Regions from separate parts of the Buttiauxella sp. BIGb0552 genome, predicted to be linked through region 2. Evidence: predicted binding sites of a transcription regulator. Region 2 holds the regulator's gene; each other region holds the start of a gene.

The links. Region 2 encodes CRP, which controls carbon source genes, mostly activating them, when cyclic AMP is high. Its sites were predicted from a motif close to ATGTGANNNNNNTCACAT; they were not measured.
Region 1: the regulator CRP is predicted to act here: its motif matches at 2,259-2,276, upstream of EDF88_RS15955 (PTS mannitol transporter subunit IICBA).
Region 3: the regulator CRP is predicted to act here: its motif matches at 4,051-4,068, upstream of EDF88_RS24040 (PTS sugar transporter subunit IIC).

Annotation. Positions count from the first base shown of each region.
Region 1 covers NZ_SODY01000005.1:162,031-172,145, forward strand. The annotation lists gene mtlD (mannitol-1-phosphate 5-dehydrogenase) at 1-43, opposite strand, end outside; gene EDF88_RS15955 (PTS mannitol transporter subunit IICBA) at 155-2,074, opposite strand; gene EDF88_RS15960 (LysR substrate-binding domain-containing protein) at 2,538-2,840, shown strand; gene EDF88_RS15965 (glutathione S-transferase) at 2,879-3,487, shown strand; gene selA (L-seryl-tRNA(Sec) selenium transferase) at 3,558-4,946, shown strand; gene selB (selenocysteine-specific translation elongation factor) at 4,943-6,790, shown strand; gene EDF88_RS15980 (aldehyde dehydrogenase family protein) at 6,852-8,390, opposite strand; gene EDF88_RS15985 (ROK family protein) at 8,579-9,448, shown strand; gene ompA (porin OmpA) at 9,627-10,115, opposite strand, start outside.
Region 2 covers NZ_SODY01000005.1:12,449-22,563, forward strand. The annotation lists gene EDF88_RS15245 (LysE family translocator) at 1-190, opposite strand, end outside; gene EDF88_RS15250 (hydrolase) at 253-1,269, shown strand; gene EDF88_RS15255 (YheU family protein) at 1,271-1,489, shown strand; gene EDF88_RS15260 (phosphoribulokinase) at 1,603-2,481, shown strand; gene EDF88_RS15265 (OsmC family protein) at 2,502-2,906, opposite strand; gene crp (cAMP-activated global transcriptional regulator CRP) at 3,222-3,854, shown strand; gene EDF88_RS15275 (YccS/YhfK family putative transporter) at 4,044-6,128, shown strand; gene EDF88_RS15280 (aspartate aminotransferase family protein) at 6,132-7,352, opposite strand; gene pabA (aminodeoxychorismate synthase component 2) at 7,453-8,016, opposite strand; gene EDF88_RS15290 (putative adenosine monophosphate-protein transferase Fic) at 8,050-8,652, opposite strand; gene ppiA (peptidylprolyl isomerase A) at 8,760-9,332, opposite strand; gene tsgA (MFS transporter TsgA) at 9,613-10,115, shown strand, end outside.
Region 3 covers NZ_SODY01000012.1:14,784-24,898, forward strand. The annotation lists gene EDF88_RS24025 (SIS domain-containing protein) at 1-448, opposite strand, end outside; gene EDF88_RS24030 (GntR family transcriptional regulator) at 553-1,284, shown strand; gene EDF88_RS24035 (6-phospho-beta-glucosidase) at 1,274-2,587, opposite strand; gene EDF88_RS24040 (PTS sugar transporter subunit IIC) at 2,580-3,932, opposite strand; gene EDF88_RS24045 (PTS sugar transporter subunit IIB) at 4,223-4,531, shown strand; gene EDF88_RS24050 (PTS lactose/cellobiose transporter subunit IIA) at 4,535-4,852, shown strand; gene rpoC (DNA-directed RNA polymerase subunit beta') at 4,942-9,168, opposite strand; gene rpoB (DNA-directed RNA polymerase subunit beta) at 9,254-10,115, opposite strand, start outside.

The DNA.
Region 1 (10,115 bases), 150 kb from region 2:
AGCCACGTCCGATATTACCTGCACCAAAATGTAATGCTTTCATGTCGTTCACCTTCTTAAATTTGAATTACCCGAGAGGGTTCGGGTGAGGAGGTTTGTGGTATTGACCAACCTCACCAGAACCCTCTCCCATTCGGGAGAGGGAAATGGAGACTTACTTCTTACCTGCCAGCAGGTCGAGAACTTCCTGAACGCTGGTGGTATTCGCCAGGCGATCAATCACTGAATCATCATCCAGCGCGTTGGTCAGGCTGGTGATAACCTGGATGTGTTCGTTATTGCGAGCGGCAATACCGATAACCAGGCGGGCAATATCATCAGTTTCTTCACCGAAGTGAACACCGTGTGGGTACTGGCAGAACACAACGCCGGTTTTCAGTACGCGGTCTTTCGCTTCAACTGTACCGTGCGGAACTGCGATACCTTCACCCAGATAAGTTGGGGTCAGTTTTTCACGTTCAAACATCGCATCAACATATTCAGGCTGGACGTAACCACCGTTCACCAGTTGCTCACCCGCAAAGCGAATGGCTTCTTCTTTGTTGGTGGCAGTCAGGCCGAGGAACACGTTGCCAGCACCCAGGCGGAACAGCCCTTCTTCGCTTGGTACGAAGCTGTCTTCCAGGCTGCTCATTACCTTCACTTCTTTCTCGCTCAGGTTATGGGAGGCCACCAGACGCTCGGTCAGGTTGGAGTACAGGCTGCTATCCAGGAAGTTGGTCAGGGAAATATGCTGTGCCTGTGGAACCTGGCGCATCGCACGCTCGGTCAGGTCACGGTGCGTAATCACCAGATCAACATCATCCGGCAAACTGTTGATTGCACAGTTAGTCACGGAGATATTTTTCAGGCCTGCATCGCTGACTTTCTTACGCAGCACGCCAGCACCCATAGCACTTGAACCCATGCCTGCATCACACGCTACGATGATTTTACGTACGTGGCTCAGGTCGTTAGACAGGCCAGCACCTACCGCCAGTGGCGCAGTTGCACCTTTGGATTCAGCTTTCATCTCTGCCATACGGCGAGCTGCTGCTTCGATATCGTCTTCTTCTTTAACTTTGCTGGTTTTCAGCAAGATTGCTGAGACCACGAAGGAGACTGCTGTTGCTGCAACGATTGCTGCGATGTTCGCGAAGTACGCACCTTTTGGTGTCATCGCCAGAACTGCCAGGATGGAACCCGGAGATGCTGGTGAAACCAGGCCGCCGTTCAGGATGGTCAGAGTGAACACGCCAGTCATACCGCCGAGGATAACGGCCAGAATCAGACGTGGGTTCATCAGCACATATGGGAAGTAAATTTCGTGGATACCGCCCAGGAAGTGGATGATTGCCGCGCCGCCCGCAGACTGCTTAGCATTACCACGACCGAAGAACATGTACGCCAACAGCACGCCCATACCTGGACCTGGGTTTGCTTCAATCAGGAAGAAGATTGATTTGCCCAGTTCGTGGGACTGCTGAATACCCAACGGTGAGAAGATACCGTGGTTGATTGCGTTGTTCAGGAACAGGATTTTCGCTGGTTCTACGAAGATAGAAGCCAGTGGCAGCATGTCATGAACAACCATGAAGTTAACGCCCGCCGCCAGTACTTTGGACAGGACTTCAACCGCAGGGCCGATACCCATGAATGCCAGAATCGCCAGAATCATACCGATGATGCCAGCGGAGAAGTTGTTCACCAGCATTTCAAAGCCGGATTTGATTTTGCCGTCTACCCACGCGTCGAAATGTTTAATCGCCCAGCCACCCAGAGGGCCTGCAATCATCGCGCCGAGGAACATCGGCATATCTGCACCGACGATAACACCCATGGTTGTGATTGCACCCACCACACCACCACGGTCGCCACCGATTAAGCGACCACCGGTATAACCGATGAGCAATGGCAGCAGATAGGTAATCATTGGGCCTACCAGTTTCGCCAGTGTTTCACTTGGCAACCAACCGGTCGGGATAAATAAGGCGGTGATAATACCCCAGGCGATAAACGCGCCGATGTTTGGCATTACCATGTTACTCAGGAAACGACCAAAGCTTTGCACTCTGATCTTGATATCGGATGACATACGCACACCCCTTATTGTGTTTACGTGCTGAAAAGCAGCCCGAGGTTTATTGTTAATGTGGTGGCAAGCAACGCTGCCAGATGCTCTAAGTGAGGCGAATTTGGCACTGAATCGTGAAACTGTCCAGCGAGTGGAAATTTATGTGACAAGGATCACCAATTGATGGGTGTGACCAACTACGATCAGGAGATCTGCGTCACATAATCAGTGTGTAAAAAAAACACAGCAGCTATTTTTTGCGCATAGTTGACGCCTAAACGTGATGGGAATCACATTTCATGGTTGTGACTTTGTTATTTATATGTGATTAGCATCACAAGAAATTTTAAGTGATTTTTATGGAGTGTGATCCGGGGCAACCCGGCGGTGTCGGTTGATTTGATTTTGTCAGAAAATTACAGCGCAGCGGCAACGCACAAGACTATTAGTTATAGGGTGGATAAGCGCAGGCGCCATCCACCGATTGCACTATTTATTATGCAGCGCCAACAAAGCTTCGGGCCTGCTCAAACAAGTTCTGATAGTGCTTTTCACGGTCGACGATATGGATTCAGGGCTGGAAGCCGTGCTCTGTGGCGCGGGTATCAGTTACCTCTACGAGCAGCAGGCCAGGCCGTGGCTGGAAAGTGGCCAGCTTGTCAGCATGCTGGAGGAGTGGCTGCCTGAACCCGAACAGTGGCAACTTTACTACCCCAATCGCCAGTACATGACCTGTGGGCTGCGGGCGTTTCTGGACTACATCAAATCGCCGTTGCCAACAATCTGAACCATACTTACGTTTTGTTGGCAAAAATGGACGATGTGATGAAACTGATCGGCAATTACACCAGCCCGTATGTGCGCAAAATTTCAGTGATAATGCTGGAGAAAGGTATAACTTTTGAATTTGTAAACGACAACCCATGGACTTCAGAAAGCAACACGCCGCAATACAACCCGCTGGGCAAAGTCCCGGCGCTGGTCACCGGAGATGGGCAATACTGGTTCGATTCACCGGTGATTGCCGAATATCTTGAGCTGTTGGATATCGCCCCAGCCCTCATCCCGCGAGATCCATTAGCTGCACTGCAAATGCGCCAGATAGAAGCGCTGGCCGATGGCATTATGGACGCGGCTCTGGTTTCAGTACGCGAACGCCAGCGCCCGCCGGAGCAGCAATCAGAAACGGAACTGCTGCGCCAACGTGAAAAAATCAGCCGCAGCCTGACACTGCTCGAACAGTACGTCGCAGATAAAAAACTGGATGCGGAAAACCTAAGCGTCGCGACCATTGCGGTGGCATGCGCTGTGGGCTATCTCAATTTCCGTCGCGTTTCGCCTGGCTGGTGTGTCGACCGCCCACATTTAGTGAAACTGGTTGAGAAACTTTTCGAACGTGAAAGTTTTGCACGGACCGAACCGCCAACAGCATGATCTCCCGCCATGACAGGGGGGCAACTCCCCCTGTAAACTATCGCAATATTTCACCATTCTGCGGCTTGCTATGACTACCCATCGCACCTTGTACAGCCAACTTCCAGCAATCGATAAACTGTTACGTGACGCCTCATTTAGCACTTTGCTGCACCATTTCGGCCACACTCAGGTGGTGAATACCTTACGAGAGATGCTTGAGGTGGCACGGGAACACATTCGCACTCAGGAAATCCTGCCGCCCTGGAACAACGATTGGGCAGCACATGCGCAGCTTCAGCTTGAATCAGGCCAGCGCAGCGCCCTATTACCAGTATTTAACCTGACCGGCACGGTACTGCATACCAATCTGGGCCGCGCATTGCAGGCAGAAGCAGCAATTGAGGCTGTGACTCAGGCAATGCGCTACCCCGTAACACTGGAATATGACTTACATGGTGCAGAGCGCGGGCACCGTGACCGAGCATTGGCGGGCCTACTTTGTGAACTTACCGGTGCGGAAGACGCCTGTATCGTTAATAACAACGCGGCAGCCGTATTGCTGATGTTGGCGGCATGTGCAAGCGGCAAAGAGGTTGTGGTTTCACGTGGCGAGTTAGTCGAAATTGGTGGCGCATTCCGTATTCCTGATGTGATGCGCCAGGCGGGTTGCCAACTTGTGGAAGTTGGCACAACAAACCGCACGCATTTGAAAGATTACCGCCAGGCGGCGAATGAAAATACGGCGCTATTGATGAAAGTCCACACCAGCAATTACCAGGTTGCGGGCTTTACTAAAGCGGTCGATGAAGCAGAACTGGTGGCACTCGGAACTGAGCTGAATATCCCTGTTGTTACTGATTTAGGCAGCGGTTCGCTGGTCGACTTAACTCAGTGGGGATTGCCAGAAGAGCCTATGCCGCAACAGTTGATTGCGGCTGGCGTAAGCCTGGTGAGTTTCTCTGGTGATAAACTGCTCGGCGGCCCGCAGGCGGGTATTATCGTCGGCAAAAAAGATCTTATCGCCCGCATTCAAAGCCACCCGCTAAAACGGGCATTACGCGCCGATAAAATGACGCTGGCTGCACTCGAAGCGACGTTACGCCTATATCAACACCCGGAAACACTGGTCGAACGATTGCCGACGCTGCGCCTGCTAACCCGTAGCGCTAGTGAAATCACAGAGCTTGCACAACGCCTGTTACCTGCCCTTGAAAGCAAATATGGCGAGCAATTTACCGTTTGCGTCGAACCGTGTTTATCGCAAATTGGCAGCGGCTCACTACCGGTGGATCGTTTGCCAAGTGCCGCGCTAACGTTCACACCAAAAGATGGGCGTGGCGCAACGCTTGCCGCGCTCACACAAGCCCTGCGCGAACGACCAAAACCGATTATTGGCCGCATCAGCGATGGGCGCTTATGGCTGGATTTACGTGGCCTTGAAGATGAAGCTGGTTTCATAGAGAACCTGAACCCATGATTATTGCTACCGCCGGGCATGTTGACCACGGCAAAACTACCCTGCTGCAAGCCTTAACTGGCGTGAATGCTGACCGTCTGCCCGAAGAGAAAAAGCGCGGCATGACTATCGACCTGGGCTATGCATACTGGCCACAACCCGATGGCCGCATCCCTGGTTTTATTGATGTGCCAGGGCATGAAAAATTCCTCGCCAATATGCTGGCAGGCGTGGGGGGTATCGACCACGCGCTGTTGGTTGTCGCCTGCGATGATGGCGTGATGGCGCAAACTCGCGAACATCTCGCTATCTTGCAATTAACCGGCAAACCGTCGCTTACCGTGGCCTTGACCAAAGCCGATCGGGTGAGTGATGCGCGAATAGATGAAGTACGCGAAGCGGTGTTGGAAACACTCAGTGAATTTGGCTGGCCAGAGGCGGCTTTGTTTGTCACAGCAGCCACCAGCGGCACAGGAATTGACGAGCTACGTGAACACTTACTTGCGCTGCCGGAACGTGCACACCCGCGCCAGCACCGTTTCCGTCTCGCAATTGACCGTGCTTTTACCGTCAAAGGGGCGGGTTTGGTAGTGACCGGAACCGCATTGAGTGGCGAAGTAAAAATTGGTGACACGCTGTGGTTAACCGGTGCTGATAAACCGATGCGTGTACGTGGTTTACATGCCCAAAATAGTAAAACCGACACCGCTTTTGCCGGGCAACGCATAGCGATCAACATTAGCGGCGATGCGGAAAAACTGGATATCAAACGTGGTGACTGGCTGCTAGCGGAACAACCCCTTCAGTCCGTTGAGCGCGTGATCGTTCAACTGCAAAGCCATGCACAGCTGCAACAATGGCAGCCGCTGCATATCCACCATGCAGCTAGTCATGTCACCGGGCGCATTTCTCTGCTAGAAGATGACCTCGCCGAACTGGTTCTGGATACGCCGTTATGGCTTGCAGACAATGACCGCCTGGTTCTGCGTGATATATCCGCTCGCGTCACACTTGCAGGAGCGCGAGCCATTCTTCTGCACGCTTCACGCCGCGGTAAACGCCAGCCTGCATTCCTCGCATGGTTACAACAGCTTAAAGATGCAGAAAATGACCAGCAGATGCTCGATATCCATCTACAACGAAGCGCCGTAACCCTGACTGATTTCGGCTGGGCGCGGCAACTGACCTCTCAGGGCTTACAAGAGTTGCTAAACAGAACCGATTTTCTTCGCGCGGGCAATAGCCTGCTTAGCGAGGAAATGGCCGCACGCTGGAAGCAAAAACTGCTCGATACCCTGGAGCGTTATCACCAACAGCATGACGACCAGCCCGGCCCTGGTCGTGAGCGTCTGCGTCGCATGGCTTTACCAAGTGAAGATGAGCCACTGGTTTTGGCATTGATTGAAAAAATGCGCCAGGAAGGGGTACTCGCAAGCCGACAAGGCTGGCTGCATCTGCCCGATCACAAACCGGGCTTTTCCACAGAGCAGTTGGCAGTTTGGGAGAAAATTGACGCACTATTTGGTGATGAGCCATGGTGGGTACGCGATCTGGCTCGGGAAACACAACAAGATGAACAAGTAGTACGTCAGCTACTGCGTTTTGCCGCGCAACTTGGGCTAGTGACTGCGATCTTAAAAGATCGTTATTACCGTAACGATCGGATTCAAACCTTTGCTAATTTGATCCGCGAACTGGATCAAACGCAAGGAGCTACCAGCGCTGCGGATTTCCGAGACAGTCTCGGCGTGGGTCGCAAACTGGCGGTGCAAATTCTCGAATACTTTGATCGAATTGGTTTTACCCGCCGCCGTGGCAATGACCACCTACTGCGTGATAAAGCGCTATTCCTGGCCGAGAAATAGCGTGACCAACACATCTCACCTGGCTCAATGCCAGAGTGAGACGTGTCTGTTTCAGATCATATCAGAACAACCCTAACGGCTTATCCGAGTAACTCACCAACAGGCACTTGGTCTGCTGATAATGATCCAGCATCATTTTATGGGTTTCACGCCCAATACCGGATTGTTTGTAGCCCCCAAACGCCGCATGGGCTGGATAAGCGTGATAACAGTTAGTCCACACGCGCCCCGCCTGAATGCCACGACCCATTTTGTACGCCAGATTACCGTTACGACTCCAGACACCAGCGCCGAGGCCATATTCGGTATCGTTCGCAAGCTCCAGTGCTTCTTCCACGGTTTTGAAGGTCGTCACGGCGAGCACCGGTCCGAAGATCTCTTCCTGGAAAACGCGCATATTATTTTTGCCGAACAGAATGGTTGGCTCGAGGTAATAACCCGCTTTCAGGTCACCCTCTAGTGCTTTGCGGCGCCCACCAGTCAGGACATCAGCCCCTTCTTTTTTGCCGATATCGATGTAGTTCAGGATGGTTTCCATCTGCCCTTGTGACACCTGCGCCCCCATTTGGGTACGTGAGTCCAGAGGGTTACCACTGCGGATGGATTCCACACGGCGAATCGCACGCTCCATAAAGCGTTCATAGATAAATTCTTGCACCAGTGCACGGCTTGGACAGGTACAAACTTCACCCTGGTTAAAGGCAAACAGAGCAAAACCTTCCAGTGCCTTGTCGAAAAATGCGTCCTCTTCGTCCATCACATCAGCAAAGAAGATATTTGGGGATTTACCGCCCAACTCCAGCGTCACCGGGATAATGTTTTGAGTTGCATACTGCATTATCTGCTGACCCACTTCAGTGGAGCCGGTAAACGCTACTTTGGCTATACGTTTGGAGGTTGCCAGATATTCACCGATTTCACCGCCAGCACCGTTCACTACGTTGATGACACCCGGCGGTAGCAAATCTCCCACCATTTCCATCAGCAGCAGAACCGACAGCGGCGTTAAACGTGCTGGTTTCAGGACAATGCAGTTGCCCGCAGCCAGTGCCGGAGCCATTTTCCAGCTCGCCATCAGCAGTGGGAAGTTCCACGGAATAATTTGCGCTACCACACCGAGAGGTTCATGGAAGTGATACGCCACAGTATCGCCATCAACTTCGCTGATGCCGCCTTCTTGAGCACGAATACAGGAAGCAAAATAGCGGAAATGGTCGATAGCCAGAGGCACGTCGGCACCGCTGGTTTCACGGATTGGTTTGCCGTTATCCCAGGTCTCAGCCGCCGCCAGCAGCTCAATATTCTGCTCCATGCGATCGGCTATTTTTAGCAGAATATTGGCACGTTCCTGAACTGACATACCGCCCCAGCCTGCTTTTGCCTCATGCGCGGCATCTAACGCTAAATCAATATCGCCTTTACTGGAGCTGGCTATCTCACACAGTGGTTGCCCAGTAACTGGGGTGAGGTTTTCGTAGTATTTTCCCTCGACAGGAGCTACCCACTGGCCGCCAATGAAGTTGTCGTAACGAGGTTTAAGCTTGAGCGGGAAACCATACTCGCCCGGGATAATTCGGGTATCGGGAGGATTATTTGTCATGTGAATCTCCTTGTCGTTTGCACTCTCAAGCGTAGTCGTCAGCGGTGAATTCTTCGCCAATGTTTGAGCGCTTTACGACACAGGTCACGGATTGGTTTTTCGCTGATTAAGAGTAATCAGCCTGCAGGTTATTGGTTTTGAGACATACTTAAAGTTTACCTTTTCCCGTTTCGCTACAAGGATTGCTCATGCGCCTGTTTATTAGTTTCGATGTGGGCGGCACCCACGTTAAGCATGGTTTGTTCACTGAAGAGGGGGAGGTGCTGATCGCTGAAGAGTATGACACTCACTATGACCGCCAGCAGTTTCTGGATGCCTGGCAAAGTGTGGTGGCAGGCTATCGACAGCATAATGAAATTGCCGGGATAGCCATCAGTTTCCCCGGCTATATCAACCCTCATACCGGTAATGTCCCCAAAGCGGGGGCGCTTGAGTTTCTTGATGGCTGCAATTTGCTGGAGATTTTTGGCGAACTGACAGATCTGCCAATTACCGTTGAAAATGATGCTAACTGTGCAGCCCTCGGCGAGATGTGGTTGGGTGCGGGCAATGAATATGATTCTCTGGTCTGCGTGACGATTGGTACCGGCATTGGCGGTGGCATTATCGTAAACCGAGAACTGATGCGCGGTTCGCACTTCCGGGCCGGTGAATTTGGCGTATTGCCGGTAGGAAAATATGGTGAGGACATGCATCAGTTGGCATCAGCCAAAGGGCTGATGGATGCATGTCGACGCGAGATGAATATCCCGGCAGATGAGAAAATTCGCGGCCAGGATATTTTTGCCCGCGCTGAAACAGATCTGCATATTCAGGGGGTTATCGACAACTGGGTGAAATACCTGGCGCGTGGGATTTATAGCGTTGTCTCGCTATTTGATCCTCAAGCGATTTTGCTGGGCGGCGGCGTCAGTACTCAGCCGATGCTGTACCCAATGCTGGAACGTCACCTTGAAGGGTTTAAGTTCTGGGATGTGCTACAAGTGCCGATTCGCCCCTGCAAACTGGGGAATAAAGCTGGCATGCTCGGCGCAGTTTGGCTGGCAAAACAGAAATAAAAAAGCCCGACGAATTTGTCGGGCAACGGACGATTAATGAAATATTTCTTATATACCTTTCATATTTCGTGCCACACAGGAAAAATGCGCTTACATGCTTCCAGGGCGTGGCACGAAATAATCAAGGTAACTTCTTTCTGCACTTTCGGGATGAATTCACGTTCTCAGGGGTGAATACTTACTGTTCGCCTGCAATCTCAACCACAACACGGCGGTCTGGAGCCAGGCAATCAATCAGTTGTGACTTAGGCATACCGTCTGCACAAGTATTGCCGGTCACGGAATCACTTTCACCACGGCCTTCGGCACGCACATTCTGAGCAGGCAAACCTTGCGCTATCAGTGCATCAACGACTGCTTGTGCACGCTGAGCAGAAAGCTGCTGATTGTATTGCTCTGAACCCAGGCGATCGCTGTAGCCAACAACTGTTGTTGAGCTGTTTTTCGCCGCTTGCATATCCGGGCTGTTGTACAGCTGCTGAATTGCTGCGTGACCTTCTGAAGTCAGCTCTGCAGAGTTAAAGCCGAACAGCACGTCTGATTTCAGGTTAAATTTCTTCACTTCTGGAGCCGCTGGCGCAGGTTCCACAACCGGTGCGATTACTGCGTCATCATGCTGGCCGAAGCGATAAACAACACCTGCGGATAACGAACTTACATCACTGCT
Region 2 (10,115 bases):
TTAAGCTACCGACGCCAAACGCCACCAGCAATAGAATGCATTGCATTCCCAGCATAATGCCTATCATCAATGGTATGGTGCGCAGGAATCCGTAATTCGCCCCGGATGAAGTGAGTAGCATATTGTTTGGGCCAGGTGTGATAGCAGCAACCCAGAGAAAGCCCAGCATTGAGAAAAAAAGCGTTTCCATGAAATGGGTGTTCCACACCCCGTAAAGTTAATTAGCAAACTAAATGAAACTAACAGTGTGATATGGCTACGACAAGTCCCGCAGTATTGAATTTTAATCACGAAGAAGATGAGCAATTTCGTCCGTTGAAGGGTGTGAGTAATCCACACCTGCAAACCATGCTTCCGCGTTTGATTCGCCGTCGCCTCAATTTCAAACCTCACTGGCAGCGTCTTGACATGCCAGACGGGGATTTTGTCGATCTTGCCTGGAGCGAGGACCCGCGCCAGGCAATGCATAAACCACGGTTAGTCGTTTTTCATGGACTCGAAGGTAGCCTGCACAGCCCATACGCTCACGGTTTAATCGAGGCCGCCAGCAAGCAAGGCTGGTTAGGCGTGGTAATGCATTTCCGTGGTTGCAGTGGTGTACCTAATCGCATGAAGCGTATCTACCACTCCGGTGAAACGGAAGATGGAAGTTACTTCCTTAACTGGCTCAGTACCCGTTATGGCAAAGTGCCAACGGCGGCGGTCGGTTTTTCTCTCGGCGGCAACATGCTCGCCTGCCTGATGGCAAAACAGGGTGCCGATTGTACGCTTCAGGCCGGTGTAGTGGTTTCAGCCCCTCTGATGCTTGAACATTGCAGCGCACATATCGAAAAAGGCTTCTCACGCGTTTATCAGCACTATCTTTTAAATCTGCTGAAGAAGAATGCCGCGCGTAAGTTAAGAAGCTATCCGGGCACACTCCCGGTAGATATGCGTCAGCTTAATGGAATGCGTCGTCTGCGCGAGTTTGACGATTTGATTACCTCAAAAATTCACGGCTTTGCTGACGCTATCGATTATTACCGCCAGTGCAGCGCTATGCCGCTGCTGCCACAAATCAAAACGCCGACGCTCATCATCCACGCAAAAGATGACCCGTTTATGGATCACCATGTGATCCCCGATAAAGCTATCTTACCTGCCAATATCGAGTATCAACTCACGCGATACGGCGGGCATGTTGGGTTTGTGGGTGGCACGTTACGGCGCCCTGAAATGTGGCTTGAGCAACGTATCCCGCAGTGGCTGTCTCAATTTTTGGACCAGTAATATGATGATTCCCTGGCAAGATCTGCCTCCCGAAACGCTTGATAATCTGATTGAATCCTTTGTATTACGCGAAGGCACCGATTATGGTGAACAAGAGCGTTCACTGGAGCAGAAAGTGGCCGATGTTAAGCGCCAGCTGCAAAGTGGTGAGGCTGTGCTGGTATGGTCGGAACTCCATGAAACGGTAAATATTATGGCTCGCGGGCAGTTTCGCGGCTAAGCGTTTAACTTCTATACTGCATAATAAAACCACCCTCACCCAGCTATCTCCCTGAGGGTGAGGACCAGCCCTTACTTACACACACTTGCTATCACCCATGGAGTTGTTGCCTTATGTCAGCCAAACATCCGGTTATTGCCGTAACAGGTTCCAGCGGCGCGGGAACGACAACAACCAGCCTTGCCTTCCGTAAAATCTTCCAGCAACTCAATTTACGTGCAGCGGAAGTCGAAGGTGACAGTTTCCATCGTTTCACTCGTCCTGAAATGGATATGGCTATTCGTAAAGCACGCGACCTGGGGCGCCATATCAGCTATTTCGGCCCGGAAGCCAATGACTTTGGTTTGCTTGAACAGACGTTCATTGAGTACGGCAGAACCGGGCAGGGTAAGTCACGCAAGTATCTACATACTTACGATGAAGCCGTACCCTGGAACCAAATCCCCGGAACCTTCACGCCATGGCAACCATTGCCAGAACCCACTGATGTTTTGTTTTATGAAGGTTTGCACGGCGGTGTAGTTACGCCACAGCACGATGTGGCTAAGGCCGTCGATTTGCTGGTTGGTGTAGTACCGATTGTGAACCTGGAGTGGATACAAAAGTTAGTGCGCGATACCAGCGAGCGCGGGCATTCCCGAGAAGCGGTAATGGATTCTGTGGTTCGTTCTATGGACGACTATATCAATTACATCACACCGCAATTCTCCCGCACCCATATCAACTTCCAGCGCGTCCCAACTGTTGATACGTCTAACCCATTTGCGGCTCGCGGCATCCCTTCTCTGGATGAAAGTTTTGTGGTGATTCATTTTCGCGGGCTGGATGACATCGATTTCCCGTATTTGCTTGCCATGCTGCAAGGGTCGTTTATTTCCCACATCAATACTTTGGTGGTGCCGGGCGGCAAAATGGGTCTGGCAATGGAATTAATTATGACGCCGCTCGTTAAGCGACTGGCGGAAGGGCGAAACATTAATCAGGGCGGCTAATCACCGCCCTGTTTTACACACTAAGCATCAATCACTTCATAGCTATGAGTAACGTTGACCGCTTTTTCAAGCATCAGTGCTACAGAGCAGTATTTCTCAGCAGAGAGGTCTACTGCACGGGAAACTGCAGCATCTTTTAGCTCTTTGCCTGTCACGATGAAATGCAGATTGATGTGCGTAAACAAACGCGGAGCCTCTTCACGGCGCTCAGAGGTCAATTTCACTTCGCAGTCGGTCACGGCGTAGCGGCCTTTTTGCAAAATAGAAACTACGTCAATTGCACTGCAACCGCCAACGGACATCAGCACCATTTCCATTGGGCTTGGTGCTTTATCACCAGAATTGCCATCCATAAGGATCTGGTGCCCTGAAGCGGACTCGCCCAGGAAGGTAAACCCTTCAACCCATTTCACTCGTGCCTGCATGCTGCTTACTCCTGTAGAAAAATTACCTTTCAGAGTACGCAGATTCAGCAAATCTGGCAACGGAAGGCGACATGCGTCAAGCTGAAACGAGACAACAGGAGACACTTGCCAAAAGCTATGCTAAAACAATCCAGATGCTACATCGATACATTGACGTAATGCATGTATGCAGAGGACATCACTAATTACAGGCAGCAAGAATGACTTGCATGCCATCTCCCCAAGGTGGGGAATATTCTAATTACTTGCAACGCCAGACAGGATGTTTAGCGTCCTGTCGTTGGTAGCCAGTTATAAAACAGAGGATAACCGCGCATGGTGCTTGGCAAACCGCAAACAGACCCGACTCTCGAATGGTTCTTGTCCCATTGCCACATTCATAAGTATCCATCGAAGAGCACACTCATTCACCAAGGTGAGAAAGCAGAGACGCTGTATTACATCGTCAAGGGCTCTGTGGCTGTTCTGATTAAAGATGAAGAGGGCAAGGAAATGATCCTCTCCTATCTAAATCAGGGCGATTTCATTGGTGAGTTAGGGCTGTTCGAAGAAGGTCAGGAACGTAGTGCCTGGGTTCGTGCTAAAAGTGCCTGTGAAGTGGCTGAAATTTCTTATAAAAAATTCCGCCAGCTGATCCAGGTCAACCCAGATATTCTGATGCGCCTGTCTTCACAAATGGCTAGCCGTCTGCAAGTTACATCTGAGAAAGTGGGTAATCTGGCATTCCTGGATGTGACTGGTCGTATCGCGCAGACGCTGCTGAACCTGGCTAAACAACCTGATGCAATGACCCACCCAGACGGTATGCAGATTAAAATTACCCGTCAGGAAATCGGTCAGATCGTGGGTTGCTCTCGCGAAACTGTTGGTCGTATCTTGAAAATGCTGGAAGATCAAAATCTGATCTCCGCTCACGGTAAAACGATCGTCGTATACGGCACTCGTTAATCTCCGTCTAAAAAATGGCGTGTTGCTTCATAACACGCCTTTTTTGTCTCTACACTTCCCTCACTTGCTCTAAATAATTCATGTTGCAGGTAGGCGGTAAGCTCAGGAATCCCCAGGAGCTTACTAAAGTAAGTGACTGGTGTGACTGAGTACAACCAACAACCCTGCAACTTGAAGTATGACGAGCAAATGTGGCGACGGCTGATCTACCATCCTGAAGTTAACTACGCACTGCGGCAAACGCTGGTGCTGTGCCTTCCGGTGGCAGTAGGTTTGCTCGTCGGCGATCTCCAGTCTGGCCTGCTTTTCTCGTTAGTTCCTGCCTGCTGCAATATTGCGGGCCTTGATACTCCACATAAGCGCTTCTTCAAACGTCTGATTGTTGGCGGCAGCCTTTTTGCCATCAGCAGTCTGATCATGCAGCTTTTATTACTTTATACCTCCGTACCGTTGCCGGTGATATTGGTCGTGATGGCGCTCTTGCTTGGGGTCACGGCAGAAATCAGTTCCTTGCACGCTCGTCTGCTTCCCGCATCACTCATTGCTGCCATATTTACACTCAGCATGGCCGGAAATATGCCGATCTGGAAACCGATGGTGCTGTATGTCTCCGGTACGATTTGGTACGGCGTATTTAACTGGTTTTGGTTCTGGATGTGGCGCGAGCAGCCACTGCGGGAATCATTGAGCCTGCTCTATCGGCAGTTGGCAGATTACTGTGAAGCAAAATACGGCATGCTGACTCAACATACCGATCCGGAAAAAGCGCTCCCTCCTCTGCTGGCTCGTCAGCAAAAAGCGGTGGATCTCATTACCCAATGCTACCAACAGCTTCATATGCTGGCGGCAAACCAGCAAAACGGCTACAAGCGTTTGCTACGTGCATTCCAGGTAGCACTGGATTTGCAAGAGCACATCTCGGTAAGCCTTCACCAACCAGCTGAAGTTCAGAAGCTCGTCGAGCAAAGCCATGCAGAAGCGGTTATTAGATGGAATGCTCAGACCATCGCGGCGCGCTTACGCGTACTGGCTGACGACATTCTTTACCATCGTTATCCACAGCGTTTTACGATGGAAAAACAGATCGACGCCCTTGAGAAAATCGCCCGTCAGAATCCAGATAACCCGGTTGGGCAATTTTGCCATTACCACTTCAGCCGTATCGCTCGCGTGCTACGCACCCAACGCCCGCTGTATGTCCGTGATTTAATGGAAGACCGGCAACGCCGTTTGCCACTGTGGGCGGCATTGAAAAGTTATTTATCGTTGAAGTCAGCGGCGCTTCGCAACGCAGCAAGATTGGGTGTGATGCTCACGATAGCCAGTCTGTTGGGTGCATTTTTACATCTGCCCAAGCCCTACTGGATTTTAATGACGGTAATGTTCGTGACGCAAAACGGCTACGGTGCCACACGAGTTCGTATTCTCCACCGTTCGGCGGGCACCATTGCAGGCCTTGCCATTGCAGGTATTGCGCTTCACTTCCACTTCCCGCAAAGCATTGCTCTGGGCGCGATGCTGGTCATTACGCTGGTGAGCTATCTGTTTATTCGCAAAAGCTACGGCTGGGCGACGATAGGCTTTACGGTGACCGCCGTTTATACCCTGCAATTGATAACATTAAGTGCCGAGCAGTATATCGTCCCTCGCCTGATAGATACCCTGCTAGGCTGCTTGATAGCCTTTGGCGGCATGGTGTGGCTGTGGCCACAATGGCAGAGTGGCTTGTTACGCCAGAACGCCCACGATGCGTTGGAAAGGGATCAAAATGCAATTCGCCTGATTCTTAGTAATGACCCCGAACCAACGCCGCTCGCTTATGAACGTATGAAGGTCAACCAGGCACATAACGCGCTGTTTAACTCCCTGAACCAGGCGATGCAGGAACCTGGGTTTAATTCGCATTATCTGGCGGATATGAAACTGTGGGTGACGCACAGTCAGTTTATTGTCGAGCATATTAACGCAATGACGACTTTGGCTCGCGAACACAATATGTTGACGCCAGATCTTGCCCAGCGCTATTTGCAGTCATGTGAAATTGCGCTGCAACGATGCCAACAGCGGCTTCAGTATGATGGGCCTGGGGAAACCAATGATGCGAATATTCTGGACCCGCTAGAAGGGCTTCCAAACGGGCCATTAAGTACGATGGAACAGCATTTGCAGAGGATACTGGGCCATCTCAGCACCATGCATACCATATCTTCGGTTGCATGGCGTCAACGGCCACATCACGGAATCTGGCTGAGCCGCCTGCGGCGCTCAGATTGATGATTATCCGTTAACGATCTTCGCAACGGCTTTGGCAAAGCGCGCCATACCGTCAGCGATATCGGCACTTTCCACAATCAACGCCGGGGCAAAACGCATCACATCTGGCCCGGCGTTCAAAACCATCACGCCTTCCTGTGCTGCCGCATACAAAAATTCACGCGCGCGCCCTTTGTATTGTGGCTTTAGCTCGGCACCAATCAATAAACCCATGCCGCGAATATCGCTGAACACGTCGAACTGCTCGTCGATTTGTTGCAAATGCTTGACGAATTGCTGGCGTTTTTCCGTGACGCCATTCAGCACTTCAGGCGTGTTGATGATATCAAACGCCGCGCCCGCGACTGCGCAGGCCAGAGGATTGCCGCCGTAGGTTGAACCGTGTGTACCGACATGAAACGCCGAAGCAATTTCCTGAGTCGTCAGCATCACGCTGACCGGGAAGCCACCGCCAAGAGCCTTCGCGCTGGTCAAAATATCTGGCGTCACATCGTAATGCATATAGGCGAACAACTCGCCGATGCGCCCCATACCACACTGCACTTCATCAAATACCAATAAGGCTTTGTGCTCATCACAAAGGTCACGCAAGCCTTGCAAGAACTCTGGCGTTGCCGCCGTAACGCCACCCTCACCCTGAATCGGTTCGACCACGACCGCGCAGGTATGGTCGTCCATCACGGCTTTTACCGCATGCAAATCATTAAATGGCACATGAATGATGTCAGCTGGTTTCGGGCCAAAACCATCGGAATACTTCGGTTGCCCACCCACTGAAACAGTAAACAGAGAACGACCATGGAAGGCGTTATGGAAAGCGATAATCTTTGTTTTATACGGGCTATGGCGGGTCGAAGCGTAGTAGCGAGCCAATTTAAAGGCTGTTTCATTCGCTTCGGTGCCAGAGTTCATAAACAGCACGCGTTCAGCAAAAGTGGCGTCAATCAGCTTGCGGCCAAGTCGTAGAGCGGGCTCATTGGTGAAAACATTACTGGTATGCCATAGCGTTTCACCCTGGCTTTTTAGCGCTTCAACTAAAGCTGGATGGCAGTGACCTAGCGCAGTAACAGCAATCCCACCTGCGAAATCCACATATTCTTTCCCTTGTTGATCCCATACGCGGCTACCTTTGCCTTTTACTGGGATAAACTCTGCCGGTGCATAAATCGGCAAAATAACTTCATCGAAAGTTGCGCGGGTAATTGCTGATTGTTCAGTTGCCATTTATTGCCCATCCCCTTTTTACGCATAAAAACGCATGAAAGATATTATGAAAATATAATCATGAAATATGCATAAAAAATCATTACCTGGCAATATAAAATCAACGATTAAGGAAATTGGCTAACAGCTGGTGCCCCTGCTCGCTGAGAATGCTTTCCGGGTGAAACTGCACACCTTCCAGGTCAAACTCACGATGGCGAATACCCATAATTTCTTGTTTATCAGTCCATGCTGTGACTTCAAAGCACGCAGGCAACGTGGCAGGAGCGATAACCAAAGAGTGATAACGCGTGACAGTGAGAGGATTGTTCAGACCATTGAAGACGCCAGAATTCTTATGCGTAATGGCTGATGTTTTGCCATGCATCACTTTTTCAGCGCGAACAATCTTCGCACCAAACGCCTGAGCAATCGCCTGGTGACCAAGACAGACACCGAGAATCGGTAACTGCCCGGCAAAATGAGTAATCGCCGCAAGTGAAATCCCGGCTTCGGTGGGGGTGCAAGGGCCAGGAGAGATGACCAGTTTTTCTGGTGCCAGGGCACTGATATCAGAAAGAGTCAGCTCATCGTTACGTTTCACCACCACTTCTGCGCCTAATTCACAAAAGTATTGATAAAGGTTCCAGGTAAATGAGTCGTAATTGTCGATAAGCAGTAGCATCGCGGCTCCAGGGTAAAAAAGAACCGCGCTATTCTATTCGCTTTCGCGCGCTTCACTCACGACTTTAGTGAAAATCTCAGTAAGCGGTGCCAGATCGCCCAACGCTCCCGCCTGATTAGCCGTTGCCCATCCTTCAGGCGACACGTCTTTCCAATCGAGGATGTAACCGGCATGAATCGCTAACTGCTCGAAGAACACGCGCTGCGCCCGACCACTTCCAACAAAAAACGGATGAAGTACGTTAATTTCACAATAGTAATGCGACAGGCGCTGAACGAACTCAGTTCTGGAAAGACCGACCAGATAATGCTCGTCCTCCATTTCTTGCATCAGATCGTTACCTTCATTCTCGATGTACTCGAAATGGCAGAACTGTATCTCCCCTTTGGAAATATCAACGTCTCGTAGCTCACCTGCCCAGTCGAAAATATCCTGAAAAAGCTGCTGATGGATAGCACACAACCAGGGTAATCCGCGATGCAACGGGCCAAGTTCAATCGTTTCTACACGCTGCGCGATAATCTCATCTTGCGCATGAGGCTCAAGAATATCCAGCCGGGAACTAGCCTGAAATGAACGACTACGCAGCTGTTGCCAAAGACGGGACTTTTGTTTGTCGGTCAGTTTCTTTGTCATGGTGCCTCCCTAACATGACCCATAGTTGCCACAAGTATAAGCAGCAATCGGTAGAAGTGCTGGAAGGGAGATTTTGCGCGGGCATGGGGTACCCGCGCAGGAATTTGTTAAGGCAGAACTTTCGCGGAGAGGATAACTACAGGTTTTGACGGCACATTTTGGTATGGGCCAACGTCATGAGTTTGTACCTGAGAGATTTTATCGGCAACGTCCATCCCTTTCACAACTTTACCAAATACTGCATAACCGAAGTCGCGCTGGCCGTGATCGAGGAAGGCGTTATCTGCCACATTGAGGAAGAACTGGCTGGTCGCGCTGTCTTTATCGGCAGTACGCGCCATAGAAATGGTACCACGAGTATTACGCAAGCCGTTATCGGCTTCATTTTTAATCGGTGGGTTAGGCTGCTTCTGATTCATATCTGCAGTGAAGCCGCCGCCCTGAAGCATGAAGCCCGGGATCACGCGATGGAAAATGGTGTTGTTGTAGAAGCCGCTGTTAACGTAATCCACAAAGTTTTTCACAGAAACTGGGGCTTTCTGGCTATTTAACTCAAGCTCAATTTCACCCGCTGATGTGGTCAACAGGACGTGTGGGTCACCTTTAGCAGCAAGTGCCGCAGGAGAAAGAGCGGTTAAAGCAAACACAGTTGCTACAGCCGCCAGAGTCGATTTGAGCATGAATAATTCCTTACGAATGCAGTGAATGAGGCAAGTTGCTAGATTGTAAAGACGCACTCAAGTATGCGCCAGCCATTTACGGTTTTTTACTTTCACACAAATCAATAAGTTAAATGAATCAATAATCATATAACGCGATTAATCGTGACACTGGTCACTTTAAACTGAAGTCGTTGCAGCAAATGAATTATAAATTGTATGAATGAGTCACGTTTTTGACTAAAATCCATTCTTCTCGAGTGCTGTCAAAGCACTTTACATTTCTATTCACAGGCTTGTCATGACTAACAGCAACCGCATTAAGCTCACATGGATCAGCTTCTTCTCCTACGCCCTAACTGGTGCGTTGGTGATCGTCACCGGGATGGTGATGGGCAATATCGCAGAATATTTCCACGTCCCTGTTTCCAGCATGAGTAACACCTTTACTTTCCTGAACGTGGGCATTTTGATTTCTATCTTCCTGAATGCCTGGTTAATGGAAATTGTACCGCTCAAAACTCAGCTGCGTTTTGGTTTCATCCTGATGGTGCTGGCCGTTGCCGGGCTTATCTTTGGCGATAACCTGACTATTTTCTCAGTCGCGATGTTTGTTCTGGGACTGGTCAGTGGTATCACGATGTCCATTGGTACCTTCCTGATTACGCACATGTATGAAGGCCGTGAGCGTGGTTCACGCCTGCTGTTTACCGACTCCTTCTTCAGTATGGCAGGGATGATTTTCCCAATGGTGGCCGCGATTCTGCTGGCTCGTAGCATCAACTGGTATTGGGTTTATGTCTG
Region 3 (10,115 bases), on a different contig from region 2:
AATGCTGCTGTGCAAGTTGAGCAAGGCGGCTGCTGGCGTTGTTAGTGACACTGAGATGCTGCAATTTCTGGTTGGCGGCGAGTGCTCGCTCCACAACTTTCACTGTTTCCGGCGTGTTACCCGAGCTACTCACCGACACTAATACGGTATTGTCGTTCAGGCTTTCAGGCATCAGCACCAGATCGGTTGCCGGTACCACATCAATTTGATTTGGCACAATACTACGCAACCAGTTCACACTCGCCTGTGCCGCCAACAGCGAGGAACCCGCCCCTGTAATCAGGATTCGCGTGTCGGTATCACTTTTGCGCCAGAATGCCTGAATCTCAGCTTCATGTGCTTTGACACGTTCAAGCCCTTCTTGCCACAAACGGGGCTGAGCCACGATGGCTTCTACGGTCAAACTGGCTCCCTTTTGCTGCCAGAACGCTTCATTATGATTTAACATGTTTATTTTCCACCTGTTATGAAACTTGCGCCACGCCGAAGAAGTGCTTTAGCATGCCGACTTCCGCGCTATTTCAATTCATTAACAACCCTATCGGGGGAACCATGAAACCGGTATACATCCTTATTCGCGATACCCTTAAACGCGATATTCAGAACCAAAAATACCCGGTTGGCTCCCTGATCCCTTCTGAACGCGAGCTGGCGGAAACTTACCAGGTCACGCGTGCGACGGTGCAAAAAGCCATTGCCCATATGGAACAAGAAGGCCTGGTTAAAAAAGTGGTCGGCAAAGGTACCTACGTAAATCGCGCCTTTGCACCACCGGTGTATTTGCTCAACCCGAATGGAGAAAGCAGTGCGCTGGGCGTAACGAAAGAACTCAGTGGCAAAGTCGCCATCACCAGCCGCCTGATTTACCATGTGCAGCAACCTGCCGGTGAATACCTTGCCAACCAGTTTGGCGTGCCTGAAAACGAACCTGTTCATGCTATCCGCCGCGTTCGCCTGTTCGACGGCACTCCAGTTTTGGTCGAGGACAGCTACATTCCGTTAGCGATTGTCGATGCCATTGACGACGACGTGCTGCAAAACCACTCGCTGTACGCCTTTATCGAACAGAAGTGCCAACAAAAAATCGGTGGCACAGACTCCATGGTAGGAGCGAGCCTGTTTGACGATGTGATGGCAGCCCTGCTCGATATCCCCGTTAATTCACCCATGTTGCACATCAAAGAGAGCACCTGGCTTGAGGACGGCACGGTGTTTAACTACTCCTGGAGTTACAACCGCGGCGACCTCTTTAGAATGCGCAGCCGTAAAAACCTTATCCCTTAAAGAATTGCGGCAGATATTCGCGGTGTGCTTCGAGTAATTCATCAAGCACCACTTTTGCAACTTTGCCCGAAGGAACCAGTGGATTAAGGGTTAGCGCTTGCAAAGCTGCGCCGTAGTCACCCGTTACCGCTGCTTCCACCGCCATTTCTTCCCAGGCTTTCATCAGAGAAACTAAACCTGAAACTGTGGCAGGCAACGGATCGTTATTAAGCGGAATCGCACCGTAACGCCCAATAACACAAGTCGTTTCAATGGCGACGTTATCCGGCAGTGAACGAATCGCGCCGTTGTTACGCACGTTGACCGTCATCAGTAGATTTTTGTCGTTATAGATTGCGCTGATTAGCTCGCAGGCCGCTTCGGAGTAATACGCCCCACCGCGCTGCTCGAGCTGTTTTGGTTTTTCATGCAACTGCGGGTTTCTGTAAAGCTCAAATAACTCATGCTCGACCGCTTGCACCACTTCGCCACGCGTTCCATGTTCTTCAAATTCCTGAAGCTGCTTTTCCAGCACATCACTGGTGGCGTAGTAATACTGGTGATAAGGACATGGGATCACGCCAAGATGTTGGATTTGTTCCTGAAGCCATGGAATATCCGGGATATTTTTCGGTTTGTGTTCGCTGTCATATTTGAGATTTTTCAGCACGTCTGGCATGACATCTTTACCATCCATATAGACGTGGGTGCCATACAGGAAATGGTTCAAGCCAACGAGTTGCAGCAAGAAGCGAGATTTATCCACACCGAGAATTTCTGCCACCATACGCTGCATTGACTGGGATAAATTACATAGCCCGACGCATTTAATTTTGCTGTGTTTGATAACTGCTTCGGTGACGATACCACTCGGATTGGTGAAGTTAATCAGCCACGCATCCGGACACAGCTCTTCCATGTCGCGGCAGATATCCAGAATCACAGGAATGGTACGTAGTGCTTTAGCCAACCCACCCGCACCGTTTGTCTCCTGGCCAATTAGCCCGTGTGACAAGGGAATACGTTCGTCTTTAATACGCGCGTCTAATTGCCCCACCCGCAGTTGGGTTGTGACGAAGTCGGCATCTTTCAGCGCTTCGCGTCTGTCGAGCGTGAGATGAACCTGGCAGTCAATGCCAGCCGCCTCGACCATACGTTTTGCCAGATTTCCGACGATTTCCAGTTTTTCACGACCGGCTTCGACATCCACCAGCCAGATTTCACTAATTGGCATTTCGGCATAGCGTTGGATAAAACCTTCGATAATCTCTGGCGTATAAGAGCTACCGCCACCGATAGTCACTATCTTTAATTTTTTATTCATTACGCAATCCTTCTTTATACTCCAGGACTATTTCATCCTGATTGACGATACTTTCTTCCTGTTCGTTTTCTTCTCGCAGATATTGCTTATCCAGCGTCATAACGAATGGGTAATAAATTGTCATTGCGACTACGAGGTTAATTGCCTGAAAGAGCATGCCTTTCCAGCCGCAAATTAAAAAACCGCTAATAAAAATAGGCGTAGTCCAGGGTATTTCCAGACCGGATGTCAGTGGCAACCAGCCAAAAGCCATCGCGCTATAGGTTATTACGCATAGCACAACCGGAACGATGATAAAGGGGATAAATAGCAGCGGGTTTAGGGCAATAGGCACACCGAATATTATCGGCTCGTTGATATTAAAAATGGCGGCCGGCGAAGCGAGTTTCGCTATTTCACGCATGCGCTTGCTTTTAGCCCGAAACAACATCACCAGTAACATTGCGAGGGTAAATCCTGTACCACCACAAATTAAAAACACATCGCGGAACTGTTGAGTAATGATGTTGACTGGTGGCAAGCCTTGCTTCATGGCTTGCATATTTTCAAGCGTTAATGAGCGCCAGATTGGGCCCATAATAGCGGTCACAATAGAATCACCATGCAAACCAAAGAACCAGAAGAAACTGACAAAAAACTCCGCCACCATTTGTGATGGCAAGGTATTGCCCAACTGCATCATCGGCGCTTGCAGCACCTTAAAAATCATCTCTTGCGCTGTGCCAAACGGAGTCACTTCGAATAACAAGCGAATCAGCCAAAATGCCACGACGATAAGAAATGATGGAATTAATGAGCTAAAACTATTTGCCACCGCAGGAGGAACACTCGATGGCATAGAAATTGTCAAACGCGGGTGGTTAAGGAAACGATACAAGCGCACTGCTGTTACCGTCACAATCAGTGAAAGGAATAAACCCTGAGCACCCAGCGCGAAGGTTGGAATGACATCGCTGATTATCCCACCATTTTCTTGCGGAAGTTTATAAGGTGTGACAATCAAAAAACTGACGAGAGAAATAAGCGCACAGGATATTTCATTAAGTTGCCAACGTTTTGCCAGGCTAATGCTGGTACTCAAGACCACAAGTAATGCCATTACAGAATAGGTTGCATCCAGGACATAATTTAACTGCCCAATAAATTTCTCACCAAAAATACGAGTAATAAATTCGTTATAGCCAGGGATTGGCAAATTGGCTATCAGTAAAAAGAAAGAGCCAATAATGAGAAATGGCATAATCCGAATGAAGCCATCTTTAATAGCCGAGAGATAATCATTCCCTTCAATCTTCATTGCCAGGGGCAATATTTTTCTTTCCATAAAAGCAGTGAAATTTTGCATGTTGTGGCTCACTGTGCTGGTTCTGATGTTGGTGGTATATACCACTTAATTAAAGACTATGTAGTTCAGGGTTTTCTGTCAATGAAGCACAATGAGGTTTACCAGGATTAAGCGGGATTTGTGAGCAGCTCCACAATCGCAAGCGATCAGGGGAAACGCAAAATGTAACCGGTTTCAGTCCATCTAAGTTTCTTTTGTGACACCTCACACACAATCACTGCAAAGCGGTTGTTGTACCGGGGCGTCACGGATAATTATCTGTGTATCCAACGGACACTGAGAGCAGATCTATGAAGAATATCGTTTTGTGTTGTGCAGCGGGTATGTCGACTAGCATTTTGGTCCAACGTATGAAGGACGCCGCTCAGAAGAAAGGTATTGAAGTCTCAATCAAGGCAGTGCCGGTTGCAGAATTTAAAGACAATATCGACACCGCCGATATCGTGCTGCTGGGTCCACAGGTTAAATACGAACACGCTAAGCTACAGGCGATTGCAGAGCCGATGGGTAAAACGGTTGCTGTTATCGACATGATGGATTACGGCATGATGAAAGGCGATGTTGTGCTCGAGAAAGCTTTGAAAATGATGGAGTCATAAGACGTGGAAGATTTAGAAACGATTATCATGGAATTGTTGGTTAATGCCGGTAGCGCGCGCAGCCAGGCACTGACAGCTCTGCAAATGGCCCGTAAAGGTGATTTCGTAGCAGCTCAACAAGCGATGGAAGAGTCTCGTGAGTTTGTGAAACATGCGCATAAAATTCAGACCCAACTTATCGGGTTAGATGAAGGCACTGGCAAACTGCCGGTTAACTTGATTACCGTACACTCCCAGGACCACCTGATGAACGCGATGGTGATTCAGGATTTAGCAGAAGACATGATTGAACTGTATCGCCGCCTGCCGCTAGCTAACTGATTTTTATTTCTTTCAGTTTTAACGCTTCAGATTTCAGGCATAAAAAAACCGCTCTTTCGAGCGGTTTTTGTTTTTGGCGTATCTAACGATTAATCGTTATCGTTACCGCCCAGATTACCTGCGTTCAGCAATTCTGCCAGGCTGGCAGTTGCATCCGCTGCGGTGACCTGAGGTACAACTGGCGCTTCGCCCGCTGCACGACGGCGCATACGATCCTGGTGGTACGCATAACCGGTACCAGCTGGGATCAAACGACCGACGATAACGTTCTCTTTCAGGCCGCGCAGTTCGTCACGTTTACCCGCAACAGCTGCTTCGGTAAGCACACGAGTAGTCTCCTGGAACGATGCCGCGGAGATGAAGGACTCGGTTGCCAGAGAGGCTTTGGTGATACCCAGCAGATCACGTGAGAAGGACACGTTAATCTTGCCGTTCGCTTCCAGTTCGCGGTTAGCGATCTTGACGCGAGAGTATTCAGCCTGCTCACCTTCCAGGAAGTCAGAGCTACCAGCGTTAACGATGGTTGCTTTACGCAACATCTGACGCACGATGACTTCGATGTGTTTATCGTTAATCTTAACGCCTTGCAGACGGTAAACGTCCTGCACTTCGTTGGTGATATAACGAGTCACAGCATACACGCCACGCAGACGCAGAATGTCGTGCGGAGATTCTGGACCATCGGAAACAACGTCACCGCGTTCTACAACTTCGCCTTCGAACACGTTCAGCTGACGCCACTTAGGAATCATCTCTTCGTAAGCATCGCTGCCGTCGAGTGGAGAGATAACCAGACGGCGTTTGCCTTTGGTTTCTTTACCGAACGAGATGATCCCGCTGATTTCAGCAAGGATAGCTGGCTCTTTCGGACGACGCGCTTCGAACAGGTCAGCAACGCGTGGCAGACCACCGGTGATGTCCTTGGTACCACTTGATTCCTGAGGAATACGCGCCAGCGCGTCACCAGAGTGAATCTGAGTACCATCTTCCAGCTGAACAATCGCTTTACCTGGCAGGAAGTACTGAGCTGGCATATCTGTACCAGGGATCAGAACGTCGTTGCCTTGAGCATCAACAATTTTCAGTGCTGGACGCAGATCTTTACCACCCGCGGTACGTTCTGCAGAATCCAGAACAACCAGAGATGACAGACCTGTCAGTTCGTCAGTTTGACGAGTAATGGTCTGGCCGTCGACCATGTCAGTAAAGCGGATGAAACCACTTACTTCAGAGACGACTGGCATGGTGTGCGGATCCCAGTTTGCTACGGTTTCGCCCGCTGCAATCTGCTCGCCATCACCTTTACCCATTACCGCACCGTAAGGAACTTTATAGCTCTCTTTAGTACGACCGAATTCATCAATCAGTTTCAGCTCGGTGTTACGAGAAGTGACGACCAGTTTCCCGGCGGAGTTCACAACCGACTTAGCGTTGCTGAGCTTGATGCTACCTTTGTTCTTAACCTGAATGCTGGATTCAGCAGCCGAACGAGATGCCGCACCACCGATGTGGAACGTACGCATCGTCAGCTGAGTACCTGGTTCACCGATGGACTGTGCCGCGATAACCCCGATAGCTTCACCTTTGTTGATGATGTGACCACGAGCCAGGTCGCGACCATAGCAGTGTGCACACACGCCGAAGTCGGTTTCACAACCAACAACAGAACGTACTTTCACGCTATCAACAGAGTTAAGTTCTAACACGTCACACCACTGCTCATCGATCAGCGTGTTACGAGTTACCAGGATGTCTGCAGTACCCGGCTTGATCACATCTTCAGCCGTTACACGGCCCAGAACGCGGTCGCGCAGTGGTTCTTTAACATCGCCGCCTTCGATAACCGGAGTCATCGTGATACCTTCGAGGGTGCCACAATCGTCTTCGGTAACAACCAAGTCCTGTGCAACGTCAACCAGACGACGCGTCAGATAACCGGAGTTCGCAGTTTTCAGTGCGGTATCCGCCAAGCCTTTACGAGCACCGTGCGTGGAGATGAAGTACTGGAGTACGTTCAGACCTTCACGGAAGTTCGCGGTGATTGGCGTTTCGATGATGGAGCCATCTGGCTTAGCCATCAGACCACGCATACCTGCCAACTGACGAATCTGTGCTGCAGAACCACGAGCACCGGAGTCGGCCATCATGTAAATGCTGTTGAAGGAAACTTGCTGCTCTTCGACGCCGTCACGGTTAATAACGGATTCAGTTTGCAGGTTGTCCATCATCGCTTTAGATACACGATCGTTCGCCGCAGCCCAGATATCGATGACTTTGTTATAGCGTTCGCCGGCTGTTACCAGACCAGACTGGAACTGTTCCTGAATTTCAGCAACTTCAGCTTCCGCTTCAGAGATGATTTCAGTTTTCTTCGCAGGGATGACCATGTCATCGATACCAACGGATACACCTGAACGCGCTGCATAAGCAAAGCCGGTGTACATCGTTTGGTCAGCAAAGATTACCGTAGGCTTCAGGCCCAGAATACGATAACAAGTGTTCAGCATTTTGGAGATTGCCTTCTTGCCCAGCGCCTGGTTGACGATGGAGTAAGGCAGACCTTTCGGTACGATCATCCACAAAATCGCACGACCTACGGTGGTGTCGATAATGCTGGTTTTGGCAACGAACTCTTCGTTCTCGCCTTTTTCATATTCAGTGATACGCACTTTTACACGCGCATGCAGAGAGGCCAGACCTGCGCGATAGATACGCTCAGCTTCTTTAGGGCCAGTCAGCACCATGCCTTCGCCTTTGGCGTTAACACAGTCACGGGTCATGTAGTACAGACCCAATACAACGTCCTGAGAAGGAACGATGATTGGCTCGCCGTTCGCTGGTGACAGGATGTTGTTGGTAGACATCATCAGCGCACGCGCTTCCAACTGAGCTTCAAGCGTCAGTGGAACGTGTACTGCCATCTGGTCACCATCGAAGTCGGCGTTATATGCCGCACAAACCAGCGGGTGCAGCTGGATAGCTTTACCTTCGATCAGTACAGGTTCAAATGCCTGGATACCCAAACGGTGCAGAGTTGGTGCACGGTTCAGCAGTACCGGGTGTTCGCGGATAACTTCGTCCAGGATATCCCAAACGACAGCTTCTTCGCGCTCAACCATTTTCTTCGCAGCTTTAATGGTGGTAGCAAGACCACGCAGTTCCAGCTTGCCGTAGATGAACGGTTTGAACAGCTCCAGTGCCATTTTCTTCGGCAGACCGCACTGATGCAGACGCAGGTATGGACCTACGGTGATTACAGAACGACCGGAGTAGTCAACACGTTTACCCAACAAGTTCTGACGGAAACGACCCTGCTTACCTTTGATCATATCAGCCAAAGATTTCAGAGGACGCTTGTTAGAACCGGTGATGGCACGACCGCGACGGCCGTTATCCAGCAGGGCATCTACCGCTTCCTGCAGCATACGTTTTTCGTTACGTACGATGATGTCAGGAGCAGCCAGATCCAGCAGACGTTTCAGACGGTTGTTACGGTTGATAACGCGACGATACAGATCGTTCAGATCTGAAGTTGCGAAACGACCACCATCCAGCGGTACCAGTGGACGCAGATCTGGCGGCAGAACCGGCAGAACTGTCAGGATCATCCACTCTGGTTTGTTACCAGACTGAACGAACGCTTCCAGCAGTTTGATACGCTTGGTCAGCTTTTTGCGTTTGGTTTCAGAGTTGGTTTCATTCAGCTCTTCACGCAGAGTTTCACACTCTTGCTCCAGATCCATGTTTTTCAACAAGGCCTGAATAGCTTCCGCACCCATCTTCGCATCGAATTCGTCACCGAACTCTTCCAGCGCATCCAGATACTGCTCTTCAGTCAGGATCTGACGACGCTCGAGGTTGGTCATACCGCCTTCGATAACCACATATGATTCGAAGTAAAGTACACGTTCGATATCACGCAGTGGCATATCCAGCAGCAAGCCGATACGAGACGGCAGTGACTTCAGGAACCAAATGTGCGCAGTTGGGGAAGCCAGTTCGATGTGACCCATGCGCTCACGGCGCACTTTAGTTTGGGTTACTTCAACGCCGCACTTCTCACAAATAACGCCACGGTGCTTCAAGCGCTTGTACTTACCGCACAGGCACTCATAGTCTTTTACTGGCCCAAAAATACGAGCACAGAACAGACCGTCACGTTCTGGTTTGAACGTACGGTAGTTAATGGTTTCCGGCTTTTTAACTTCGCCGAACGACCAAGAACGGATCATGTCTGGCGATGCCAGAGCAATTTTGATCGCATCAAACTCTTCGGTCTTAGTTTGCGCTTTCAGAAACTTAAGTAAGTCTTTCACGGATTAGCTCCCGTCGGAGTGAGACTTCTCAGAGACGTCCGGTGTGACCCGGACATCCTGTAACCAGTACAGCAGATACGAGTTATTACTCGCCTTCCAGCTCGATGTTGATACCCAGCGAACGGATTTCTTTCAACAGTACGTTGAAGGATTCCGGCATGCCTGGTTCCATCTGATGATTACCATCCACGATGTTTTTATACATCTTGGTACGGCCATTAACGTCATCAGACTTAACAGTCAGCATTTCCTGCAGAGTATAAGCAGCACCGTATGCTTCCAGTGCCCACACTTCCATCTCACCGAAGCGTTGACCACCGAACTGAGCCTTACCACCCAGCGGCTGCTGAGTAACCAGGCTGTAAGAACCGGTAGAACGCGCGTGCATTTTGTCATCAACCAAGTGGTTCAGTTTCAGCATGTACATGTAACCTACGGTTACTGGACGCTCAAACTGCTCACCGCTACGGCCATCAAACAGTGTGATCTGACCGGAAGTCGGCAGGCCACCCAGTTGCAACAGCTCTTTGATTTCCGACTCTTTCGCACCGTCGAATACCGGAGTAGCAATCGGCATACCTTTTTTCAGGTTCTCAGCCAGACGCAGAACTTCATCGTCGGTGAAGGTGTTCAAGTCAACTTTCTGACGAACATCTGAACCAAGGTCGTATGCTTTCTGGATAAATTCGCGCAGCTTGGAAACTTCTTCGTGCTTCTTCAGCATGGCGTTGATTTTCTCGCCGATGCCTTTAGCAGCCATACCCAAGTGGGTTTCCAGAATCTGACCGATGTTCATACGAGATGGTACGCCCAACGGGTTCAGTACGATGTCTACAGGCGTGCCGTTTTCATCGTAAGGCATATCTTCGATCGGGTTGATCTTGGAGATAACACCTTTGTTCCCGTGACGACCTGCCATCTTGTCACCAGGCTGGATCTGACGTTTA